Syntrophobotulus glycolicus DSM 8271: one gene and its partner. The protein of the gene in region 2 interacts with the protein of the main gene of each other region in a pairwise test. Links are inferred from orthologs where the notes say so. Each region holds a gene or a part of one and is shown on either strand. Other genes may lie near its edges. The genes, in order: SGLY_RS06040 and SGLY_RS13025.

The links.
Region 1: the proteins of SGLY_RS13025 (region 2) and SGLY_RS06040 interact in binary tests that used the Bacillus subtilis proteins (3 or more experiments, as listed by UniProt). The link is inferred for Syntrophobotulus glycolicus DSM 8271 from one-to-one orthologs.

The regions. Positions count from the first base shown.
Region 1 is NC_015172.1:1,196,387-1,208,563, forward strand. Bases 3,209-6,879 are described here. They hold SGLY_RS06040 (MMPL family transporter), read right to left. Parts: upstream 6,493-6,879; coding sequence 3,409-6,492; downstream 3,209-3,408. Other genes in these bases: SGLY_RS06045 (TetR/AcrR family transcriptional regulator), read left to right, coding at 6,676-6,879. Outside these bases: mtlD (bifunctional mannitol-1-phosphate dehydrogenase/phosphatase), read right to left, coding at 1-1,594; SGLY_RS06035 (hypothetical protein), read left to right, coding at 2,169-3,197; more of SGLY_RS06045, read left to right, coding at 6,880-7,302; SGLY_RS06050 (LytR/AlgR family response regulator transcription factor), read right to left, coding at 7,587-7,994; SGLY_RS06055 (helix-turn-helix domain-containing protein), read left to right, coding at 8,145-8,474; SGLY_RS06060 (oxidoreductase), read left to right, coding at 8,544-10,667; SGLY_RS06065 (ABC transporter ATP-binding protein), read right to left, coding at 10,815-12,177.
Region 2 is NC_015172.1:2,628,696-2,641,059, forward strand. What follows is about bases 2,840-6,697. They hold SGLY_RS13025 (efflux RND transporter permease subunit), read right to left. Parts: upstream 6,298-6,697; coding sequence 3,040-6,297; downstream 2,840-3,039. Other genes in these bases: SGLY_RS13020 (TetR/AcrR family transcriptional regulator), read right to left, coding at 2,840-2,972; SGLY_RS13030 (efflux RND transporter periplasmic adaptor subunit), read right to left, coding at 6,294-6,697. In the rest of the region: SGLY_RS13010 (S41 family peptidase), read right to left, coding at 1-1,115; sporulation integral membrane protein YtvI, read left to right, coding at 1,303-2,376; more of SGLY_RS13020, read right to left, coding at 2,388-2,839; more of SGLY_RS13030, read right to left, coding at 6,698-7,508; SGLY_RS18170 (CD1375 family protein), read right to left, coding at 7,751-7,888; SGLY_RS13035 (hypothetical protein), read right to left, coding at 7,888-8,076; SGLY_RS13040 (hypothetical protein), read right to left, coding at 8,076-9,944; SGLY_RS13045 (reverse transcriptase/maturase family protein), read right to left, coding at 9,871-11,037; diversity-generating retroelement protein Avd, read right to left, coding at 11,258-11,593; SGLY_RS13055 (PDZ domain-containing protein), read right to left, coding at 11,574-11,804; SGLY_RS13060 (hypothetical protein), read right to left, coding at 11,836-12,150; SGLY_RS13065 (hypothetical protein), read right to left, coding at 12,134-12,364. UniProt on the Bacillus subtilis protein: Required for self-resistance to surfactin, an antimicrobial lipopeptide surfactant produced by B.subtilis. Also required for swarming motility.

The DNA of each region.
Region 1 (12,177 bases), 1.4 Mb from region 2 along the record:
TTTCCTGCAGGCTCCGGATATCCTCGACCACGATCACTTGCCGCAGAGAATCCACGACCGGGCTGCCGGAAGCCGCATATAGAGGCATATCCGGCTCGGCGATAAACATTGTATTGGTCACCTCGTTCACTGCGTCAGACAAATGACGGAGTACGGAGAGGCTCTTGGACACGTTGACCGGCTCCGTTTCCGTCCAAGCCGGTGTTTGGAGCTTTTTTCTCTTGTGTTCGGAGCTCTTGGCCATCTGCAGGAAAAACCGGGTGATCTCATTCATGTGATCAAAAATATCCTGCATGTTATGGTGCAGGAGATACAAGTCGTTTTGAAATTTGGACAGCAGGAAATCTTCCGAAACCGGCATCACCATACGGTTGACCACCGTTTCGACAAAACGGGTTCGGGCTAATATCTGTTCCGTTTCTGCCGTGTCCGTGATGGAGGTTAGGGCGCTTTTCACATGCTGCCGAACAAACCTTGCCGCCCCCGTCTTATTCATGGCGATCAGGATTGTCAGATCCTTTCCGAGGCTTGCATAACGGGCCCGCAGCCCGGAGGCTATGGTTCCGGCCTGCTGTCGGATCGCGTTTTCAGGGAGGGCCAGGCCGATGATGTCCGATTGCGTGTACATTGAACACATAGCCGCTTCATCGTCCATGTGGATCAGGCACACCGGGGATATCGTCTGAAAATAGGCCTGACTCTCATAGCGAATCCGATATTTTCCCAACGCGTTGACCAAATGGATCATCAGCTGGTTGCGTGTCGCGCCAATGATGCGGCGGGGCCTGGTATATCCGTCCCAGTGTGAGAAAATCGGCGCCAAATACCCGCCGCCGATAGCGCCGAAGCCATGGATGCCGGCCGTGATGTTCTCGTCATTGAGCGGAAATTGTTCATTCAGCTTCGGCATGGGAAGCTTTGGGGTGAATGGCGCGAAATCGTCCAGAAACTCGGTCATCGCGTCATACGCCCGAAAGGCCAGGGCCTTGACGCCGGGCTCGGGCTCCTTTATGTCCTGAATAAAAATAGGAATACCGCCCGCCGCGGCGGCAGCTGCCAGACCGTTTGGTGAATCCTCGAAAATCAGGCATTCCGACGGCGGACACATCAGCTCGGACGCCGCTTTCAGGAAGATTTCCGGATCAGGCTTGCCCTTTGCCACATCATCCCCGCAGACGAGGATATTGAAATAGCGGTAGACCTTGGCCTGAATCAAATAGTCTTCGGCAACGGCGCGCCGGCTGGAGGTGGCCAGTGCGAGGAAAACATCATTTTTTTTCAGCCGCTCCAGCAAATTGTACAGCCCGTCCTTGACCGGTACACCCTGCCTGTGGATGTATTCCCGCTCCATTTCATCCGCACGGGCGCGTATTTCCCGGTAAGGGTAGTTCTGCCCGTAACGCTCCCGCGCCATTTGCTCCGCCGTGATGGCGCTCACACCCAGACAATCGATCAGCAGTCCGTCGTCCATCTCCTCGCCGTATAGTTCCCGCGCCGCCTTTTTCAGCATGTCCATGCGCAAACGCTCCGTATCGAACATCGTTCCATCCATATCAAAAATCGCCGCGGTAAATGGCTTGTCAAAAAAACGCATCTCTCTCTCCTCTCACCTTGGATAAGGTTACTTATGATCTTATGATATAAAAAAAGAAGCCCTTTGATGACCATGGGGCTTCCTTGCCACTGAACAGAAAAGAAAAGCGTCATGAATTTTCGCGCTATTGGATAACCAAACGTAAAAAGAGTGGAATTCAGTCTGACTTAAGGTGTGTAAGCAATCCGATTTTTGGCCCCTATGGGATCAGCAGGTCAAACAGGATTCCCAAACTTAAAACACAGTGATCAAATAGCAGTTGCCCCAGATAACTAACAACTTTATTGTAATTAAAAAGTTGTTAGATGTCAACGACAAAGTATAAAGGGAAGAAGATTCGCGGAAAAGCGGAAACTAAACATAACGGATGAGCGTCAACAGACAGCGATACATCTAATGATTTCAGCAATTTTTTCGATATATATCATAAATGAAAGTTTTGAAAAAACATTGTTTTCTTTTCGAATCTGTTCAGTCGTTCAATGCGGATAAATTTCTCGGTCAAGACAGATTGATTTCTAATCTGTGCTTGCCGTGATGGACTGCTGCAAGCTTGGTTAAGGAGGCTAATCACATGAACATCAACACGGATACCTACTTCATGGGGGCATATAATCAGCGGATGGCAAAGCAAAACAGCATGCGGTCTGCCCCCATGACGAAGATGCAGGAAGTTACGGCAGAACTGGAGAAAATCGGTTTTCAGGAAATACCTGCAGTGGTATCTTTGTCTGATAAAGCCAAGATGTTATTTGCTGATTCAGCGGTGGACAAGTTGCAAAATGATCGGGAAGAATTATATCAGAAGGCCATGGCAACCCGTTTGAAGAATGAAGGTACTGATGAATTTGCTGTAAACGGCAATGACCAATGGCTCGTGTTCAGTAATTTTTTGCACAATGTTGGATTTTATGACGAGATGTCAAATGAACACCTGAAAAAAACAGAACAAATATTAATGAAAATTACTGACGGAATGGATGATGTATTTAGCTGGGAGCATCACGTCGGATTTGATTTATCTGACCAATTTCATGGGGAACAACTCGATTCTCATGAAGCTCGGGTAGAATTGGAAAGTTCTACGGCGGCACTTCGATACTTTTCTGAAAATTTATTGGATGGAGAGATCAAAACAGGTTTCGATGAATTGATAAAAAAATGTGATATCCATAACTCTGCGATACTAAATGATGGATATTCCTCAATCGAGGAGAAGTTCCGTTCAGGGCGCAGTCAATTGTCCGCCGATACCAAGGGAAAATTAGAAGCAGAAAGACTCCGGCAGCCAGAAAGCCTTAGGAGTGAACAGGCTGCCAAGGATTTAGAAATAGGAGATATTCTTGGTTCTATGACCTCTATTACCGAGGAAATCAATGCGTATACGGCTGAAATAGCCGACTTGTTTTCAAGCTTAAATCAGGAGAATCAAGTTGACATTTTTAATCAAGTGAAAAAAAGATTTTTCGCATTTGTGATAAAAGATAGCGATAATGAAGCGCTCAAGGAATTTGTGATGAGACATTCTGATCATGTATTTAATAATATAAACAATTATTGGAGTGATCTTATGAAAAGAGTTGAGGAAGAAAAACAAAACTGAACCGTTGCCGGCGATAAGCCGGTAGAGTGTCACATGGCCCGAAGGGCTTCTTCGAGAAAAGCATCCTGCGGGCAGAAGAGGCCAGAGGGCCCGCCTTGCCGCTGGAACCGCAAGGAAGAAGAACAGGAGGGAAGAGGAACAGGGCGGGAAGGCTGAGGCCGGAAAAATAAGCACCATCAGCGCTGCCCGTCCGGGATCGATGCTTCACCCCTCAGACCGCGGAATCCTCTTTGACGGTTAAGCCTTGCTTCTTTTTGGGGAACAGTCTTGCTGCGGCGTCCGGCAGGGCCAGCACCGCCGGCAGGAAGACAGGCAGCAGGATGAAGCAAAGCACGATTAAGCCGGCAATGACCGCTGCCGCCAGTTGCACTAAAAGAGTTAAGCCGGAGGGCAGAAGGGTGGCGAAGGTGCCGCCCAGGATGAGGGCTGCCGATGTCACTACTCCGCCTGTATGTCTGGAGGCCAGAACAATCGCTTCCTTGGCCGACAGTTGGGGGTATTCCTTAAAGCGCATCATCAGGAAGATGCTGTAATCGACCCCCAGGGCTACGATCACAATAAAGGAGAAGAAGGGAACATAGGAAGAGATGCCCTCCAGGCCCAGCAAATTGAGGAAAATATAGTTTTGGGCAAACATAGCCGCATAGTAGGCCCCCAGCAGGGAGGCCGTGATGAAAACAGACGGCCACAAGGATCTGATCACCAGAAGCAGCACCAGGAATACCCCTGTCAGCACGATTACGATCATCCTGTTTAAGTCCCGATTCAGAACATCGTTCATATCGGCAGTCATAGCGCTCGGGCCCGCCACGCCGAATTGGGCGCCGGCAAGGACTGTGCCGTCAAGTCCGCTCGTCAGGGTCTCGTTGATCTGCCGGACCGTATCTAAGGCCTGCTCGGAGTAGGGATCAGCATCCAGCACAATGATCATTTTGGTCATGGTCCGGTCGGCGGACAGGAACATTTCCAGGGATTGCTGAAAGCCTTCGTCAGTCAGGGCTTCTGCGGGCAGATGGAAGGTTTGGCTGGTATTCAGCTGGGAGAGAAAGCCGTTTGTCAGGCCCAGACCGGCGGAAAGTTGTTCCAGGCCGCTGTTGACAGACTTTAAGCGGGTACCGAAGGAGCTGAACCCGTCAAGTCCGGCCGCAAGCTGCTGCTGTCCTGATTCCAGTTGGCTGAGCCCGGCGGTGACACTGTCCATATTCTCAGCGATTGTGCCGAGGCCTGAGGCTGCTGTATCCAGGGCGCTTTGCAGCTCTTGCAGCCCGGAAGAGATTTGCTCCAAACCGCTTCTCATTGCCGCCAGGCTTTGATTGGCGGCGGCAAAGCCGGAAGAGAGGGCGGCATAGTTTTCATTCAGGGCTTCGATTCCCTGGGGGGTGATTCCGCTTAAGGATTGGGTTAAGCTGTCCACGCTCTGCTGTAATTGCAGGTAATTGGGATCGCTCTGGGCCCCGGCGTAGCTGCCGCCGAGGGCTGTGATGACTGCCTGCAGCTGGGTCAGGGCGCTTTTGGCCCCGAGCAGGGCCTGGGCCGCCTGTTGGTATGAGGCGCCCATCTGGGCATAACCGGCCTGGATGGTTTCATAATTGGCGGCCAAAGCGGCCACCCCTCCGCTCATCGCGGCCAGATTGGTTTCCAGGACCGCCATCCCGTTGCTGAGGGTCGGGGAATCAGGCGAGCCGCCGGCAAGCCCGGCCTGAACCTGCTTCAGGCCATCGGTCAGAGCTGTCATGCCATCTTGCAGCCGGACTGTGCCGTCCGCGATCTGGCCGGCCTGGGAAAAATCAGCGGAACCCAGCTTGTCCTGAGCCAGCTTCAGTCCGTCCGCGATTTGCTCCGTACCGTCCTGCGTCCGGCTCAGGCCGCTGTTGACAGAGCCGACTTGGCTGCCGATATAAAAATCGGGAATTGGGCTTCCTTGAGGCTGGGTGACGGAGGAGACCTGATCGACCCCCTCGATTTGCTTGAGTCTTTCGGTCAGGGTGTCGATAACGGCAAGGGCCTCATTCTGATCAAGGGCCGCATGATTGTCGATAATAACACTGACCGGCATAGCCCGGCCCCGCCCGAAATGGTCGGCCACGATGGCGAAGCCTTTGGTCGAGGGATAGGCAGGACCAAGCTCGGCAATATTGTCAAAATTGAGTTTTTGTTCGTGAAAATAGACGGTTGGCGCAACCAGCAAAGCGATAAGTAAAACAGCAATCACCGGCCGCCTGGTTGAAGCGGAGGAGATTTTACCCCACAGGGTGCTTTCCCGGTGGCCGCCTGTTTTTTGGGAAGGCCAGAAGAGCCTATGACCCAGGACCTTCATGGACAAGGGAGTCAGGGTCATGATTTCCAGCAAAAGAACGGCGACGCCGATCACGACCACAATGCCGGATTGATAAATGGGGGATTCGGAAAAAATGAGACTGCAAAAGGCGATAAAGACGGTGAGGATACTGTAGGCGATGGTTTTGCCTGCGGATTTGTAGGTATTGAGGATGGCCTCATCAGTCGGACAGCCATGAGCCAGTTCTTCCCGGAAACGGTTGAAGAGCAGGATATTGTAGTCCGTCCCGATCCCGAAAAGGATCAGGACCAGGAGAACCTGGGTGAGGCTGGTGACCGGAAAACCGGTGTTGGCAATCAACTGGGCGGCAATCCCCATCGAGCACAGATAGGAAAAGGCCACAGCCGCCAGGGAGACCAGGGGTGTCACCACCGATCTGAACAGGATGATCAGGATGATGAAAATAAAGAGCACGGTCAGGACAGCGCTCTTCTCGACGCCGGCCAACGCCGCCTCAAGATAATCATTTTGGATAAAATCCTCCCCGGTCAGATAATGCTCCGCCCGGACATTGCCGAGCTTGCCGGCAATGGCGTTTTCAATATCATCTATTTCTCCCGCTTTCTGGTCAAGCTTGAAGCTGACCATGACAGTTGTCCCGTCTCCTGAAATCAGGGAGTCCGCAGCCTCAGGCGTACTGAAGGGATCGATGATCTTCGAGATCCCCAGTTCGGAGCCGCTGTCCCGGATGGCCTGCACTCCGGCCCGGATGCGCTCCATTTCTTCGGCGGAAATGCTGTTTTCGTCATAAAAAACGAGCAGGCTGTCGGTGCCCTGGGACATCTCCATTTTACTGAAGAGGGCCTGGGCGGCCGCTGTGGGACTGTTCGCGCTGAGAGCCTGCTGGCCCTGCTGTCTCAAGATGGCATTGATATCAGGCTGAAATGCCGTTAGGGCGATGGTGGCCGCCAGCCACAGGGTAAAAATGATCCAGCGCGCTTTGATGATTTTTGTCATCCCGATTGCTCCTCTCCTCTAAGCGTTTGCGATTTTATCATACATAATGTTGAATAACCTTCATTGTTGAATTATAATATTCATAATGTCCAGTTTCAACCGGCAGATTTGTTGAGATTGTGCATTTTGCTACAGAGTTGGGAGTTTTGTCGGTTATCCTCAAAAATGGAAAAAGGAGCAGTCATGAAAACAGAAAAAACAGACCGCCGGGTTAAATATACGAGAATGCTGTTGAAAAACAGTCTCATGGAGTTGATGCGGGAGCGGCCGATCTCCAAGATATCGGTCAAGCTGTTGTGCGAAACGGCGGATATTAACCGGAGCACCTTTTATGCCCATTATACGGACCAGTATGATTTGCTGAAGCAGCTGGAGCAGGAAGTGATTGCCGAAGTGAAAAAGCACATCGCCAAAGACGCCTTCGCCAAGCCGACGGCGCAGACCATGCAGTTGATGAACCAGATCCTGGACTATATCGCCCAAAATGCCGACTTGTTCAAGATTCTGCTCAGCGAGTACGGTGATTCTACGTTTCACAAAGAAATCATGCTGCTCGCCCAGCAAAAAATCATCACGGATATTCACAACAATCTCGTCCTTGATTCCAGAACCTCAGAATACCTGCAGTATTTTGCCGTCACAGGCGCTTTGAGTATTATCCAGAAATGGCTGCAGGACGGGATGAGGGAACCGACCCCAAAAATGTCCGAGCTGATTGCCAGACTGCTTTACAAAGGAGTTTTGGATTTTTCGCCTCAGACTGGGGCGGATTCAGGGCAGGATGCCTGTTCTGGCCGGCGGCCGTGCTGACGGGAGGAGCAAGGGAGAGGACTGAGGAAAGACAATCCCTGGGAAACGGGGGTTAAGGAAGCAATGAGCGGGCGGGTCCTCCGAAACCGGATTAATCGACACAAAACCAGCAGGAATCATTTTTCCTTGCTGGTTTTTTCAGGTGCGCCGTCCATGGGCGCGCGATTTGGCGGTGAAAGTCGTTATGGGGCCGGCAGTGGGCACTGGCGGCGACAGGGCAAGGGTGTGCCGTTGTGTTGTGTCTTGAAAGGGTGGGTGAGTAAAGGAAATTGAAGCCGGTGAGATCAGGAAGGTGAAGCCTGCGCACAGTCCTTTTGGGCCAGCACCTTGTCCAAAATCTCACCAATACATTCCTGGGTAGCGGGCTTGCTGACCACTTGCAAAGGCTGGACCGGCATGAATTGATCATGATCCTCCGCGGAGGTCACAAACACGATACTGCAGCCCGCCATGGCGGCGGATTGCCGTATTTGTCTGGCGGTTTCCAGACCGGTCAGCTTTTTCATGCTGTTGTCGAGAAAAAGAAGGTCAAAAACCATACCCTGCCTGTCAATTTCTTCGAGGAGCCGTTCACCGCTGTCAAATTGGTGAACATGAAAGAACAGCCCCTTTTCTTTTTCATAAAGACGAAGAAAGGATTCCCATAACCGACGACACAACGGCCTGTCATCACAGATCCCGATTGTAAGCAAAGCATCTCCTCCAAAGCCAGTTTTAGATACAACTAAAAAGGTAGTAGAATCATTATATAGCGATAAAAATACAATTACAAGTGTATAAATACCTCTGTACTTTGTTAAGAATGCGGTTCATAATTGCTAAAGTAAACAAGGTGATAAGATTTGAAGATTGATTACAAAGTATTAGGTGAGCGGATTGCGAAAAGGCGCAAAGTGTTGAACCTGACGCAGGACGACGTCGCGGAAGCTACAGGACTGAGCAACAACCATATTTCCAACATAGAAAACAATCACTCTATTCCCAGCATTGAAACATTGCTTAAAATATGCGAAGTTCTGGACATCACGCCGGATTACTTCCTGCTGGGCATTGTCAGACACAAAAATGACGGCCTGCTTTCTCAAATTAATCAAAAAATCAAGCTGTGCGAAACAAAAAAACTGGAACTGGTTGATCATTTCATCACTTGGGTAGTTGATGAGAAAATATAGCTTCCCCAAAAGTGCGGCAGTATCCCGGTGCGGCTGTCGCTGAGGTGCCTTTTTCAGGAGGGCCCGGAAATGCCCGGCTGCATCCTCAGGGCGGAGCAGCGCCCCGGCCGGCTGAACAAAAAGCGGACTTACGCAGTTTTGAGTAAGTCCGTTTGTGATTGGCAAAAAACCGTCCTGCTCGCCCGGCAGCCGCAGGCTCTGTATTCTTTTATTAATGGAAAAGCCGGTTATACTAAGGACATCCAAAATTTTGACACGAGGAGGCCAAGCATGTCTTACGAAAGATTTCTTTCCCCGGGGAAGATCGGTTCCCTGACCCTGAAAAACCGCTCCATCTTTCCGCCGATGGGCACCCATTTTGTGGCGGACGGCTTTGTGACCGGGCAGATGATCGCCTATCAGGCCCGCAGGGCCGCAGGGGGCTGCGCCATGAATATCGTGGAGATTGCCAGTGTGCACCGCACCTCTTCGGCCAAACTGATCCTCGGGATTGATGACGATAAATTTGTTCCGGGGCTGGCCAAGCTGGCCGCCGCCATCAAGGCCGGGGGCGCCAAAGCCTGCATCCAGCTCTGGCATGGCGGCAGGCAGCATCCGGGCGCTGAGTTCGGCGGCCAGTGCTGGGGCCCTTCCGCGGTACCCTGTCCGATGATCCAGGAGGTTCCCCATGTCATGACCTTGGGTGAGATCCGGGAGATTATCGACGCTTACGGGGAGGCGGCGCGCCGGGCCAAAGAAGCGGGCTTTGACGCCGTGGAGATTCACGGGGCCCACGGTTATCTGATCGATTGCTTTTTAAACGCGTATTCCAATACCCGTACTGACGAATACGGCGGTGATCTGGAGCGGCGGGCCCGGTTCGGGCGGGAGGTGATCCGGGCCGTGCGGGCCGCGGTCGGGGCCGATTTCCCGGTTTTGATGCGCATGTCGGCGCGGGAAAATTATCCGGGCGGCATTACCCTGGAAGAGGGCATCAAGGCCGCCAGGCTCTATGAAGCGGAAGGGATCGACGCCCTGGATATTTCTCAGGGCTGCTACGGGGCCATGCCGTATACTGTTCCTCCCTACTACCTGCCGGAGCGTGTCAATGTCTACAACGCTTCCCAGATTAAAATGAATGTCCAGATTCCTGTGATTGTCGCCGGCAAGATTTACACCCCGGATATTGCCGAGGAGATCCTGCAAAACGGGGAAGCGGATTTCATCTCTCTCGGCCGCATCCTGCTCACCGATCCGGATTTTGTCCGGAAGACGCAGGAGGACCGGCCGGAAGAGATCAGGCATTGTGTGGCCTGCAACTCGGGCTGCGTGGAGCGGATGTTTGCCGGCAAGGTGACCAGCTGTGTCTTTAACCCCCTGACCGGCTACGAGACCGAGATCGAGATCAAGCCGGCGCCGGAGAAAAAGCGGGTGCTGGTGATCGGCGGCGGTCCGGGCGGACTGGAAGCGGCCCGGGTGGCGGCCGAGCGCGGTCACGCTGTCACCCTGTTCGAGCAGACGGGCGACCTGGGCGGCCAGTATATCATTGCCGGGCGTTCCCCGCATAAGGTGATGATGGAAAACGCCGCCCGCCATCTGGGCTACCTGGCCATGCGGGCAGGTGTCAACGTGCGGCTGTATACCAAGGCCACACCGGAACGCATTCAAGCCCTGCAGCCGGACGCCGTGATTGTCGCTACGGGCTCGGAGCCGCTCATTCCTTCGGTGGAAGGGGTGCGCGGCAGCAATGTCTATGAAGCGCGCAAGGTCATCAATGGCAATGTGCGGATCAGGGAACACCAGGTGGCGGTGATCGGCGGCGGTCTGGTCGGCCTGGAGGCCGCTGAATTTCTGGTGGAACAGGGCAAGCGGGTCTGCATCATTGAACGGCTGGACCAGGTCGGCAAGGACCTGGAAATGTATATCCGGCCTCATATGATGCAGCTTCTGGAAGTCAACAAGATCGATGTCCATGTCCGGTCCAAATGTGTGGCCATCGGCACGGACAGTGTGACCGTGGAGAAGGACGGCCGCCGGGAGAGCATCGCCGCCGAGGCCGTGGTGATCGCCGCGGGCGCCAAGAGCGACCCGGGAAACGTGGCCGCGATGGCGGCCCGGCTCGTGCCCCAGTGTCAGGTCATCGGCGACGCCAAAACGCCAGGCAACGTGATTGACGCCATCTGGCAGGGAAATGAGGCCGCCCGGTCCCTGTAAACAGGCAGCAGGACGCCGGGTGGACCGGAAAGGATAAAGCCGGGAAAGCAGATGAGGAAGGTCATCGGTTTCCCGGCTTTTCTTTATTTAAACGGCCCTAAAGGCTTAGAAGGTTAGGCGATGTCTTTTCCGGCGTAAGCACTGCCGCTATGATCGTTTGAGAGATATTCCCTCTTTTTCCCCGTATTCAAAAAAATGCCGCAGCCGGTTCAAACCGGCCTCATCCAGGGGGTATTGCTCCTTGATCGTCCCCTGCTCCAGACAGAGCACATAGTTGCAGCAGCGTACAATCAGCTCCGGGTCGTGGGTGACGATGAATACGGTCTGCTTCCCGCCCAGAGAAGCCAAAAGACCTGCGGTTTGCTCCATGTGACGGAAATCAAGACCGCTGGTGGGCTCGTCGAAGACCAAAAACTCCTTGCCTGCCAGGAGGGCGGAGGCGATGGCGACCCGCTGCTTCTGCCCGCCGGAGAGGGAAAGGGGGTGCCGTTCCCGGAAGCTTGTCAGTTCCAGAGCGCTCATGACCCGCTCCAGTTCCGCCTGATCTTCTCCGCTCATTCCCAGACGAAGCTCTTCCTCCACACTTTCGCAAAAGAGCTGGTGGTTCACATCCTGCATCACCATATAACTCTTTTTCAGCATCCGGCGGCGGGAATAGGGGACTTCGCCGCAGACGCAGACTCCCTTTTGGTGCTTGACCAGCCCGCACAGGCATTTGGAAAAGGTGGATTTTCCCGCCCCGTTGTGGCCAAGGACAGCAATGACTCCACCCTTTGGCAGACTGGACTGGGGAATGTCAAGAGCAGGGGACCGGCCGGTGGGGTAGGCATACCGGTAGCCCCGCAGGGTAAGGCTTTCTGCGGGCGGCGGCTGTATTTTCTTTTGTGGCAGGGCGGCCAGGGAAAGGGTGCGCAGGTCCAGCTCCGCCAAGGTCCCGGCGCTGTAGCCGCAAAACTCCGCCATAGGAATGTCCAGTGCGATTCTTCCTTCCCGAAGATAAATCACCCTGTCGCACAGCTCTTTCAGCCAGTACAGCCGGTGCTCGGCAATGAGAATGGTTTTTCCTTGCGCCTTCCAGAGCCGAATGGTGTCTTTTAAATCCCGGATGGCCCGGATGTCCAGATTTGAGGTGGGTTCGTCCAGGACAAAGACCTCCGGGCCCATGGCAGATACCGAAGCGCAGGCGATTTTCTGCTTTTCACCGCCGGACAGGTGAAAGATGCTGCGCCCCAGCAGGTCTGTGGCATGCAGCTCGCGGGTGGCCAAGGCCACTCTGCGGTCGATTTCCGCGGGCGGCAGGCCGAGATTTTCGCAGCCGAAGGCGATTTCCCCGGTGGTGTCCACACAGAAGAATTGACTGCGGGGGTTTTGGAACACGCTGCCCACCAGCCGGGCGGTTTCATACAGCTCCGCGTTCTTTATGTCCAGACCGCCCACAGTGACCTTGCCGGACAGCTCTCCTTCGTAGTAGTGGGGGATAAGGCCGTTGATGAGACGGGTGAGGGTGGTC
Region 2 (12,364 bases):
ACGGCTGCCGCCAGCTCATCTGTTCCGGTCAGATCAATCTGAGGCTTGATGCCGACCACATCAATCGCTGTTTTTAACGGTGAGTAAAACCTGGATAGGGATGTCTTAAAGATGTCTCCGTTGGACAACGTGAACAAGCCCTTCACCCTGCCCGAGCCATAGGTATTTTCTCCCATCACCAGGGCGCTCCCATAATCCTTCAAGGCGCCCGTCAAAATCTCCGAGGCGCTGGCCGTATACTGGTTGGTTAAGATAATGACCGGATCATTGAGGGTAAACTCCTGCCTGACCGGCAAATATTCCTCATAATCCTGGTTGCGGAACTTGGTATAATAGGCGGCCTGATTTTTAATAAAATACCCCAGGATCTCTTCCGCCTCTTTGGTGTAACCGCCGCCATTATAGCGCAGATCGATAATCCAGCAATCCGCCCCTTCTCCCTTCAGGTTCTTCACCGCCTCGCCGAACTGTTCCGACGCGGAATCTCCAAAGGAATACAGGCCGATATACCCGATGGCCTTATCCAGCATGACCCCTTCCACCTGAGGGAGGTTGATCACCGTCCGCTGTATACTCAGCTCCAAAGGGCTGCCGTCGCGTAATAGCTTGACCTTGACCGTCGTCCCTTCCGCCCCCCTGATCTTGGATACAATCAGCTCCGAGGTCTGGCCGGCCAGGGACTGTCCGTCGGCCTCCGTCATGATATCCCCTTCTTTTATCCCTGCCTGATCGGCAGGATAACCGGCATATACCCTGGTCACAAGGATTCCCTGCGGAACGACCTCCAGCTCGATTCCGATTCCGGTCACCGACCTGTCCAGGGTACTGATCAGGTTATTGTATTCCTGCGCCGTCAGGTACTGGGTATTGGGATCGCCGAGCCGGTTTACCGCCTCTTCGACGGAAGAAGCGTCAAGAACCTCCGGCTTGACCTCATCGACAAAATTATACTGTAAAATTGTTTTTACCTCTTCCAGGACGGAATCACCGGCATAGGCCCTCAAAGGAGACCCGAAAAGAAAGCCGAACATAAAGATCAATGCCGTGAGTGAGGCCAACAAATACGGTTTATTCAAAATTTTTCCGTTTATTATTTTCATTTTCTGAATTTTCATCCCCTGAAATCCCCCTGCTTTTTGTTTTCTGATTGTCTTAATTCAACAAATAAACCGAACCTCCTTCTCTGTTATGGAAAATTTACCGACAGGCCCAAACATTCTGCCCCGGATTGATGGTATAATATAACAATATTAATTATAATAATAACAAAATAATGAATCAATTGATAAAAGGATGAAGATCATGACCAGTTATACAGAATACGCCAAAAAAGTCCTGGTGGTCGTCGGGACCCTTGTTCTGACCCTGCTCGTTCCTTACCTCATCTTTACGACCTTTCCCCATTTTGTACCCTTTATCCTGGCCTATTTTACGGCCACCGCCCTTGACCCCCTGACCTGTCAGCTCGGCAGGCGGTTAAAAATTCCCCTCGTTCCCGCGGTCGTCATCACCAATCTCACTTTTCTCGGATGCCTGGCCTTTCTTTTTTTCTTTCTTGCCAGCCGGATCTATTTGCAGTCCCTGGACCTGTTCTCCTATATCCAGGACCATCTTCCCCAGATTCAGGCCTGGTTCGGCCTGCTCAGCAAAGATATCTCCAGCCTGCTTGAGCTTTTGCCGCCCGGCCTGTCCCTCCAGCTCACCAACGGCTTGAATAATCTGCTCAGCGAGATCACCAACCCGAACCTTTTTGCGGCCCTCGGCCTGTATACCTACGGCCTGTCCACAGCAATTCCCAATTTCTTTTTCCTCGCCATCATCTATTTTGTCTCCGTTTTTCTTTTCCAGCTGAAATTAACGGAAATCCACAGCCGGTTTTACAGCTTTTTCAAGGAATCCTCCAAAAAAAAGGTGCTCTTCATCTTCAGCGACCTGCGTCAGGCCACTTTGGGCTTTTTGAAAGCCCAGCTGATTTTGAGCACCTTAACTTACATTCTTTCTTTCGCCGGCTTAACCCTGCTCGGAGTGAAATATGCCTATGTGATTGCCTTTTTCATCACTCTGGTCGATGTTCTGCCTATCCTTGGCACAGGCTCGTTTTTTGTTCCCTGGGCTTTTGTTACGCTCCTTTTGGGCAACACCTTCCTGGCCGCTGGACTGCTGGTCGTGTTTATCATCATTCTGGTCATCAGAAGGGCTCTGGAGCCGAAAATCCTCGGTGAAAGCATCGGCCTGAGCGCCCTGGCCACGCTGATGAGCATCTGGCTGGGGTTCAAAATCATCGGGGTCGTCGGCATCTTCCTGTTCCCTCTGGCCCTGATCCTGTTAAAGGCCCTGGCCAAAGTGGGGATCATCAACCTGAACTTCAAGGTGTAAGGCCGGCCAGACTACCTGCTCGTTCCATTGATGCCGTGAAAAATCATATCGGCGACTTCCTCATATAAAATCGTCTCCGGATTTTCCTGCTGGAAAATCACGCTCTTGTTGCAATATTGATTGATTGTCCCGATAATGACCGCTGCCGCCAGCTCTTCATTCAGGCCTTCCTTCAGTTCCTTTTCAGCCTTGGCTTTTTGCAAAACCTCCCGCCAGAGCTGTGTAAGCCTGGCGTTCTGCTGGAGGATCGCCGCCCCCATTTCCCTGGCCTTCACCTGGGAGGAGCACAGGATCTTCAGCACCGGCGAATGCTTATGAATGAAGGAAGTCTGATACCGGGCAAAAGCGATGATCTTGTCTTTGATGGTCTCTGCGCCGTCCATACTTTCCTTCATCTCTTGAATAAAAATATTCGCGGCAAATAACATCGTTTCATCAAAAAGCTGCTGCTTGCTTGGAAAATATTCATAGACCGTTCCCTTACCGATCCCTGCGGCCCCGGCGATCTCCTCGATCCGGGCCCGTTCAAAGCCCTGCTGAAAAAATACCCTGACCGCCGCTTTAAGAATCTGAATTTTGCGTTCCTCCCTGCCCATGCTCCAACCCCTTCTTCTGTTATTCATCCTGCTGAGAATGTTTTCATGCCGGCTTCCGGGTCCCGGTCTACCCCTGAACAGGGTTTCCGGGATCAATTGCTACTGCCGGTTTTTCGCTGTCCCCTGTTTTGTCCCCGCCCTTGCCGGAAAAGAACATCCCCTTCACCTTGTTGCTGAAATCGTCAAAGAGGGTATACATCACAGGAATCAGCACCAGGGTCACAACTGTGGATAAGGTTAACCCGAAAACAACGACGATTGCCAGGGGGGCCTGCAGCTCCGCTCCTTCGCCAACCCCCAGCGCCATCGGCAGCATAGCGAGAATGGTCGCCAGCGCCGTCATCAGAATAGGCCGCAAACGGATGGGCCCGGCCTTGATAATGGCCGTATTGCGGTCTTCATGATAGACCTTGCGCCGGGTATTGATATAGTCTACCAGGACAATGGCATTGGAGACGACGATCCCCGCCAGCATAATCAAACCAATAATAGAGTTTACGCTTAACGACTTGCCGGTGAGAAACAAACCCAGAATCCCTCCGGCAAAGCCAATCGGCATCGAAAACATGATCACAAACGGATAGAGCAGGGACTCAAACTGCGAGGCCATCACCATATAAACCAGGAGAACGGCCAGGATCAAGGCCAGGCCCAGATCGCCAAAGGCATCCATCATCTCTTTCTGCTGACCGGTCATCTCATAGGTGTACCTGTCCGGCATCTGGTAAGTATCCAAAGCTTTTTGAATATCCGTGGACACGCTCCCGACATCCCTGCCGCTGAGCTGGCTGCTGACCGTAACTGTGCGCACCTGGTCCTGGCGGGCAATGGAAACCGGCCCTCTCTTGATTGAGATATCGGCGACCTGGTTCAGGGAAACCGTATTTCCCGCCGTATTGTTAATCGGGATTTGCTCCAGGGCCTGAATATTTTGCTTGAAATTCTCATCGCCCCGGATAACCACATCGATTTCCGTTCCGTCATATTTGTAGCTGGTCGCCGTTGTTCCGGCCAGAGAAGCCCTGACCGTCGAAGCGATCTGTCCCGCCGTCAACCCGTACTGGGAAGCGGCCTGGCGGTTGACACTGATCTCAACCTCCGGGATTCCGTCCTCATAGCTGGATTTGACTTCACGGGTGCCGGGGACCCCTTTAACAATCCCCACAACATCATCCGCGACCTCCTTCAGGGTCTCCAGCTCCTCACCTTTGAGGATAATGCTGATCGGCTCCCCGGCATCCCCCATGGACATGCTCTGCAAAGGAGCAACCTTAAGCTCGGCCCCCGGAGTATCCTGAATCAGTCTCCTGATCTCATCGGTGATCTCCTGAACACCGCGGCGCTGAGCCAGAGGCACCAGCTTGACGTTCATGGTGCCGGTATTGCCCTTGGCCGCGACCAGGCCGCTTTCACCGGCAGAACCGGCTTCGATAAATACCGTGTCGATTCCCTGCACATTTTCCATTTTCCCCTCAAGCTCATTCATGAAAGCCGCCGTATTCTCCACCTTTGAGCCATCAGGCAAAGTTACCGTCACCTGGACATAGCCCTCATCAGACTGGGGCATAAACTCCGACCCGACAAAAGCCAGGGAAGACATACAGAGAAAGAAAAACACGGTTGTAAACAAAACCACCTTGACTCTGTGGGTCAAAGACCAGGCCAGGATATCTTTATAAACACTGAGGAGACTCTCGTAGCCCTGGTCAAATTTGGCGTAAGCTTTATTGAACAAGCCCCGGATTCTCAGAAAATACCTGGCGGGCTTTTCCTCAGGCGGACGCATGCCGCCCTCGGCTTTGGCCATGGATTCCACATCAAAATCCTCCCCATCCGGGGCCTTGTCCTGATGATTGATCTTCAGCAGTTTAGCGGCCAGCATCGGCACCAACGTGACGGCCACCACCAGAGACGCGGCCAGCGAAAAGCTGACGGTCAGGGCAAATTGTTTGAATAAGGTTGACGTCAGGCCCTGCACGAAAACAATTGGCAGAAAAACCGCCAGAGTGGTGAGTGTGGAAGCCATCACCGCCACGATCACCTCCGAGGAGCCCTTGACCGCGGCCTCGGTTCTTGAGTACCCGTTCTGACGGAAACGGTAAATATTCTCCAGCACAACGACCGAATCATCGACCAGCCTGCCCATTCCCAGGGCAAGCCCCCCCAGAGTCATCATATTCAGGGTAATATCCGAGAAATAGAGGATGCTGAAGGTCGCGATAATGGAAATCGGGATAGAGGTGGCAATAATCAAGGTTGTGCGGACATTGCGCAGAAACAGGTACAAAATCAGGACCGCCAGCAGCCCGCCGACCATGCCTTCATGAAATACCTGGTTGAGGCTCTTCTTGACATAATCGGCAGAGTCATTGACTAAGGTGATATTTACACCGTCAAGCTCTTTTTCCAGACCGGCGATTTCCGCCTGGGCCGCTTCCGAAACCTTGACCGTATTGGAACCGGATTGCTTCATCAGGGAAATATTGATACTCGGCTTGCCATTGGCCTTGGAAATCGTCGTCTGCTCATCCGGCTTCAGCTCCACATCCGCAATGTCCATCAGCTGGATATTGGCCCCGTTCCCCAGCGGAACCAGGAGCTGTTTAATATCGTCCACCGACGAAAACTCTCCGGTGGTTTTTACCGTAAGCTTTTGGGACCCTTTTTGGACATCTCCGCCCGGCAGGTTGAGGTTTTCCGCCTTCAGTATCCCGGCCAGGGTATCCAGGCTGATCCCGTAACCCTGCATTTTTTCGGCTTTGGTGCGGATCTCCACGATATCCTCGGTCCCGCCCCTGACATCGACCGAGGCTACACCTTCCGCCCTCTCCAGCCTGGGCTTCACCGTATCCTCCGCCAGCTTCTGCAGCTCGGAGAGGCTTTTCCCCTCTGAGGACAAAGACAGGGTCAGGATCGGCATAGACGTCGGATCGAATTTAAAAACCATGGGACTGCTGACATCATCCGGCAGTGCCCCTTTGACCAGATCCACCTTTTCCCTCAGATCGAGGGCGGCGTTATTCATATCCACTCCGTAATTGAATTGGACAATAATGAGCGAGCTGCCCTCAGAAGAGGAGGAGGAAATGGTTTTTAAGTTCTGTACGGTGCCCACGGCCTGTTCCAGCGGCTTGGTCACAAGCTTTTCCACTTCCTGAGGACCGACCCCCTGGTAAGAGGTGCTGACGACCGCCACCGGAATATCCATATCCGGCAGCAAATCAAGAGGAATACGGGTATAGGAAACTATCCCCAAAATAATCACAATGAGGACACACATTAATACCGTAACCGGTCTTTTGACCGAGGATTCAGATATTCTCACTGCTGAGCTCCTCCTCCCGCTTTACCGGGTTCTGCCGTGCCGGCAGCATTCCCTTCCACCGCCTGCCCGTCTTTGGTCACCACCTTGATCTCCGCTCCGTCACTGATCAAGCTCTGGCCTTTGACCACAATCACATCACCGGCAGCCAAGCCGCTGACGATCTCGGATTGCGTGCCGTTTTCCAGCCCCACGGCGACCTCCTTCTCCGTGACAAGGTTATCCTTGACCAGATAAACCACATTCTTTTCCTCGTGGAAGACCACGGCATCGGTAGGAATGACCAGGACATTGCTTTTGGAGGCCACACTCAGGGTCACATTGGCAAACATCCCCGGTTTGATCTTTCTTTCCCCGTTACTAAGATAAACCTTCAGGCTGTATTTTCCCCGGGCATCCGCGGCCACGCTGAGCTCCTCAATCTTGCCCCCGGTTTTCAGGGACGCGGACGGGATCGAGACCTCTGCTTCCTGCCCGTTCTTAATCTGATTGATCTCTTTTTCACTGATACTGACCTCGACATAGACCCTGTTCAGGTCAACCACGGAAGCCGAAGGAGCGGCACTCGTCGCCATCGTGCCGATACTGACATCGAAAGAGGTCAAAATCCCGTCAATCGGGGCCTTGACATCCATATCGGACATCGTCTGCTCTACGGTATCATACCCTGCCTTGGCCTGAGCCAGCTGGCTCTCAATGGCGGCTTTTACCGCGTCCGACGCCGCTAATTCCGCCTGATCCAGCTCCACCTTGCTGATGGCCCCGGCCGCATATAATTCCTTCATCCGCTCTACATTTTTCCTGCTGTTTTCATAATTATCCATACTGGTCCGGTAATTGGCCTCAGCCATCTGAAGCGTGGCCGCAGCCTGGTTGTAGGCACGCGTGACATCCGTTTTATCCAGACTGAACAGCACCTGGTCCTTTCTGACATAGTCCCCGACTTTGCCGTAGACCGCGGTCACCTTACCGGGAGTTTTGGCCAAAACCGGCGCTTCCTTATCGGCCTGAACCTTGCCGCTTAAGAGAACATTGGAAGCAATATCCTGAGCTTTGACCGTCAGGACCTCGACAGGAGTATAGGTCTGTCTGTTTTGCTCCTCAGCCAGTTTCGCCGCTTTATCCCCCATGGCCTTGACCACCTTCAGGCCGATAAGGGCAAGCAAGATGATCACTACCGCAGCGATAATGATCCGTTTCTTTTTCTTGTCCATTTCTTTCCCCCTGCATCTATGTAATCACTGATTTATTGTAGCCGGACAAAATTTTTGGCAAAAAGGGACAAGATTTTTGGCAAAAATTACACCGTTTCTCAGAAGTATTTCCGAGGTATCGTTCGCTTGCATCGACCGCCCCGGAGGGGGTGATTCATGCAAAAGAGCGAGGCCATTTAAGACATCCGGGAGGGAGCAGCCGCGAGGCCGCCCCTCCTTTTGTCTTGCCCGGTTTAAGCGGTCTATGCGCCTTCCACTTCAGCCGCCAGATACTCAGCCACCGGGACGATGTACTCTTCAGGGAGGGACTCGATGTCCCTTTTCTCCCTCTTAATGAGTGCAGCGTATACGGGAATCATGTAATTCTTGACTGCTGCCATTACTGCCCGCCTCCTTGTGTTAGTGTATTGACACGCTCTTCAAGCGCGGCAATCCTTGCATTTGCTTCAAGCAATTCCTCAAACAGTCCGGCCACGGCCTCATAGAGGTCGATATTTAGTTCTTGGGCCTTTTCTACCTTTTCCCTCTTGATTTCAGAGAGAGGCTTTGGATTTAACAATTCAGGCATTACTCAAACGCACCTCCAAATCCATTTATTGAGACTTCGCCTTCATATCCGGGGTTTTTGACAATATGGAAGCGGATGTTTACGCCCCATCTTGTCGCCGTTTTCTCCGCATTGATGAAGTTATAGACTCGGTTGATGAAGACCTGCGCTGTGATGTCTTCCCATGTCGGATTGTCGTCAAAAGCGTTATTACAAGCGTACACGTAGGCCTCCGCGCCCTCGATGTGCCATGTTGGAGTGACAAGGACTTTGGTTGCCATCGCATCGGTCTCGAACGGAGTCGGGAACTCGAACAGGATTTCCGTCTCGTTCTTGCTGAAGTTGAAGACTCTAATCGACGTCGCAAAATTGGTGTCTACAGCCTCAATCTTGAGGGAGTGTGACCCGTTTGTCAGCATGAGCCACTTTTCCTCCGTGAGGGTGATTGTGGCCTCTGTGCCGAGCTCTGCGGTGTATGCTCGGATGACAGTATCGTCAATTTTTTCGGTGATAATCACCGCATCGCCTTCGACGTCGTTCACAATGTAGGTCTTTGAGAAGGCTCCCGTCTGTTGACCGAGGTCTTCATCCACTCCCGAGATGCTCGGCGCGGCGTTTACGCGCTTGAAAGTGTATGTCCTGTACGCCGTGCCACCCTTGCCGTCGCTGACCTCAATCCGAGCCGTGTTGACCGAGTTGAGAGCTAAGCTGAAGAGCTTTTCGTTCGTGATTTCAAGCGTGAGCGTCTGTCCTTTCGGGGCGTTGTTTATCGTTCTGAGCGTTTCAGTATTGAGTTTCTCGACAACTGTCAGTGTGTCTCCGTCCGTGTCATTAACCGTGTACTCAATCTGAAAGCCGAGGTTTTTATCCCCGAGGTTTTGGTCACTTCCCGAGACGGTCGGAGCTGCGTTCACTCTTTGGAACGTCCATACTCTTGTAGCCGTGCCGCCCTTGCCGTCATTGACCGTTACGGAGACGGTATGAGTGCCGAGGCTGAGGCTTGTGACCGGGACGTTGATGCTGTATGTTTGCCCCCGGACTGCATTCGTGAAGGTGTTTGTCTGCACGCCGTCGCGGTATTCCGTTACTGTGAGCACGTCGGACGCATCGGTGTCATTGACCGTGTAGGTGATTACAAAGTCCGCGTTTTTGTCCCCGAGATTTCGGTCTATGTCAGAAATCAATGGGGCAGTATTCAGTACTTCAAGGACGGGCCGCCAGCCGACGATGTCGGTGCGATTCGACTGCCCATTGTTGTTCCAATAGCGGGCCGAAATGTAGCCGCGAAGCGCACGGGTAGCGGTGTTGCCTGTGTAGGTCTCTTGACACCATGAATACATACCCGCCCAATGCCAAAAATCGCCATGAGTGCTCGTGTAGTCAGCCGTTGCAAGGGTAGAGTCAAGGTCTGCCGAAGTGGGAGCAGGGAGCCCTGTGATGACCTCCTCGCGGGTGACGAATCTGTCCCACTCGTTTGTAGCCGGAGAACCGCCGGAGTAGGCGTCCGTTCCGCTCCTGTAGTTGCTGCCGCCCGTCAGAGCTCTCAGCTTGTACTCGGCCCCGTCAATAGTGATGGTTTTGCCAAAAATACGATTGTCGCCGTTGAGGTCGTCCCACGACACATTAGCCAGGATGACCCTGTCACAAATAAGAAGGGTCTTGTCTCCGTCCTTGATTTTGTGCCATTTGAGCTGATTCGCTTCAGTTCCCGGAGTGTTGCCGATAGTCCAGCTTGACATCGTGGTCAAGGTGTTAAAGTCGGCAATGTCTCCGACTGTACTCTGACCTGTCGGCGCGGAGCTGATGCGCCACGGTTTAGTGGGGCGAGGTTGGATTACTCCGCTCTTGTACAGGCCGCCGAGATTGATTGTTCCGAGATATTCTGCCAAAATAAATCTCTCCTTCCACTTTGATATAGGGGTATGGTGCGAAAATCTTCTTGCAGAGGTTGAAGCTGCATGACCAGCGTGCATATCCGAGCCATGAGCTCACGGCCTGAACGACTTCCTTCTTGGTCATTTCCCCGGCCTTTTGCTTTTCGTCCATACGCTTAATGCGTCGCTTCATCGCCTGTTTTGATTTATCCCTCAATAGGCGGTGAGTCGTCCAGATTTTGAAGCCATAGGCATTGACGCCCTGCTCCAACGGGAAAATCTTGGTCTTTTGGTTAGTCTCAAGCCCGAGTCGCTCCTCAAGGAACGTCTTGATTTTTTTGAGGTACTCCTGGGCCTGTTCCTTCGTTGGCGTCACGATGCAAACATCGTCCATGTACCGGGTGTAATACTTCACCTTGAGGAACCTCACGCAATACTGGTCGAGCTTGTCGAGGTAGATGTTCGCCATGTCCTGCGAGGTCACGTTCCCGAGCGGTATTCCTTTTTCTCCTTCCGGGCTTGAGTCAATGATTTTGTTAAGGAGCCGGAGAAGTTTTTCGTCCTTGATTTTCTTTTGAAGGATTCTCTTCAGGATGTCCCTGTCGATAGAGTAAAAGAACTTTTTGACATCTATTTTGAGAATCCATCCTCCGCCGTGCTTCCATTTGCACAACCTCATGTTATGCTGAAGGTGTTCGACCGCCCTGTGATTCCCTTTGTCCTCTTGGCAAGCAAACGAGCCTTTGATAAATACCGGCTTATAGACTTCCTTGAGAACGCTGTGAACCGCGAATTGCACGGTCTTGTCCCGAATATGAGGAGCGGAGATATTTCTCTCTTTCGGCTCGAAAACCTTGAATCGAATGTACTTCCCGACCTCATATTCTTCATCCTTGAGGTCTCGCCACAAGTGGACGAGATTCCTCTCCCTGCACATATCGAAGATGACGGCTTCCTTTTGGAATTTCCGCGCTCCTCGTTGTGTCTCACGGTATCCTTTCGCTATGTTGTCGTAGTCAACAACTGCGTCAAACAGCGGGCTTTTAGTAGTGTTCGTCATAATGGCATCCCTTTCATGAAGCGGCTTGGCAGTTATGACATTGTTCATGTGTTTACACCGTTTCCACAGTGAAGGATTGCCCCTCCCTTGAAGTATAACAAGGACTCGCCGATGAAGCCGTGACCGCATCGGACGAAAGACTTACAGGGCGGGCCGCCAGCCGACGTTGTCGTTGCGATTCGACTGCCCATTGTTGTTCCAATAGCGGGCCGAATTGTAGCCGCGAATCGCACGGTTAGCGGTCAAACAGGGACAACCCTGTGAGTAGTTACTTTTTCCCGTAGTGGGCCTTTATCAGACCCCCGCATATGCGCCCGAGCTCGGAGATTTTCTCTTGCAGCTCATAGGCTTTCTTTTGGGTGATGTACTTCTGATTCCTCGCCATCCCAAAATGAATGAGCAGGAGCTTCAGGTCTGCGTCCACCTCCCGGAGGTAATGGATGCGGTCATCCGTCTTGAGTGCGCTGTACATCATAGTGTTTCGGATGACCCTGTAACATGCCTGTTTTATCTCTTGGCAGAGGCAAAACTTCTCGGACTGCGGGAAGTTCCTCAAAAGGGGATAAATCCTGTCAAGGAAGATTTCAGCTTTCTTCTGAAGCATGGAAGGCTCCACGAATCAAACACCTCTTTTCCCGCAATCTCTCAAGTTCTTGGACGTCTCCGTAATACTCGCATCCGTAGTCGGTGAGCTTGATTGTCGCTTTCTTGTCTGTCCCTGTGATGATGCCGGAGATGATGAAGTCATCATCCTTGAGGCCGGAGCAATCACCGTCGCATAAAGGAACCAATTCACTGAACAAGTTCCCTATCATGCAGCTCAGCTCCCTCCTCGGGCACGCCACTTTATACATAGATTTTCCGCGCCACCGGGTCATAGATGCCGTTGCTGAGCTTGATGTTGCTGAGCGAGCTGAAGTTCTCAATAAACACGTTGTTGGTCATATTATTCAAGGTTGCATCCTTGACGACCTTGAGCTCAGCCTGAAGCTGTGCAATAGAGGCATCCTGAGTTATGGTCTGCGCGGTGACTGCCTGGATGCCGTCGTCCATATGACCGAGATTGTTCTCGCTCAGCGGCGTCCCGTTCTGGATGACTTCGCCCGTTTCCTCGTCGACGACATGGTCTTTCCATCCGACTTTGCTATAAGGATTCAACACTTTCAACCTCCATTTCTGTAAAGCGGTACTTAAAGGCTACATAGAGCCCCTTGCTTTGTGGTTTCGTAAAGACCCTGTCGGTCAGCGCGACCACATCGCCGTCATTGTCGACGAGCTGCACGTTTGAGACGCTGCCGACAACCGCATCGTCAAAGTAGACGTAAATCTTCACGACGTCTCCTTCAACGATAGACTTGAAAATCGGCCTTGTCTG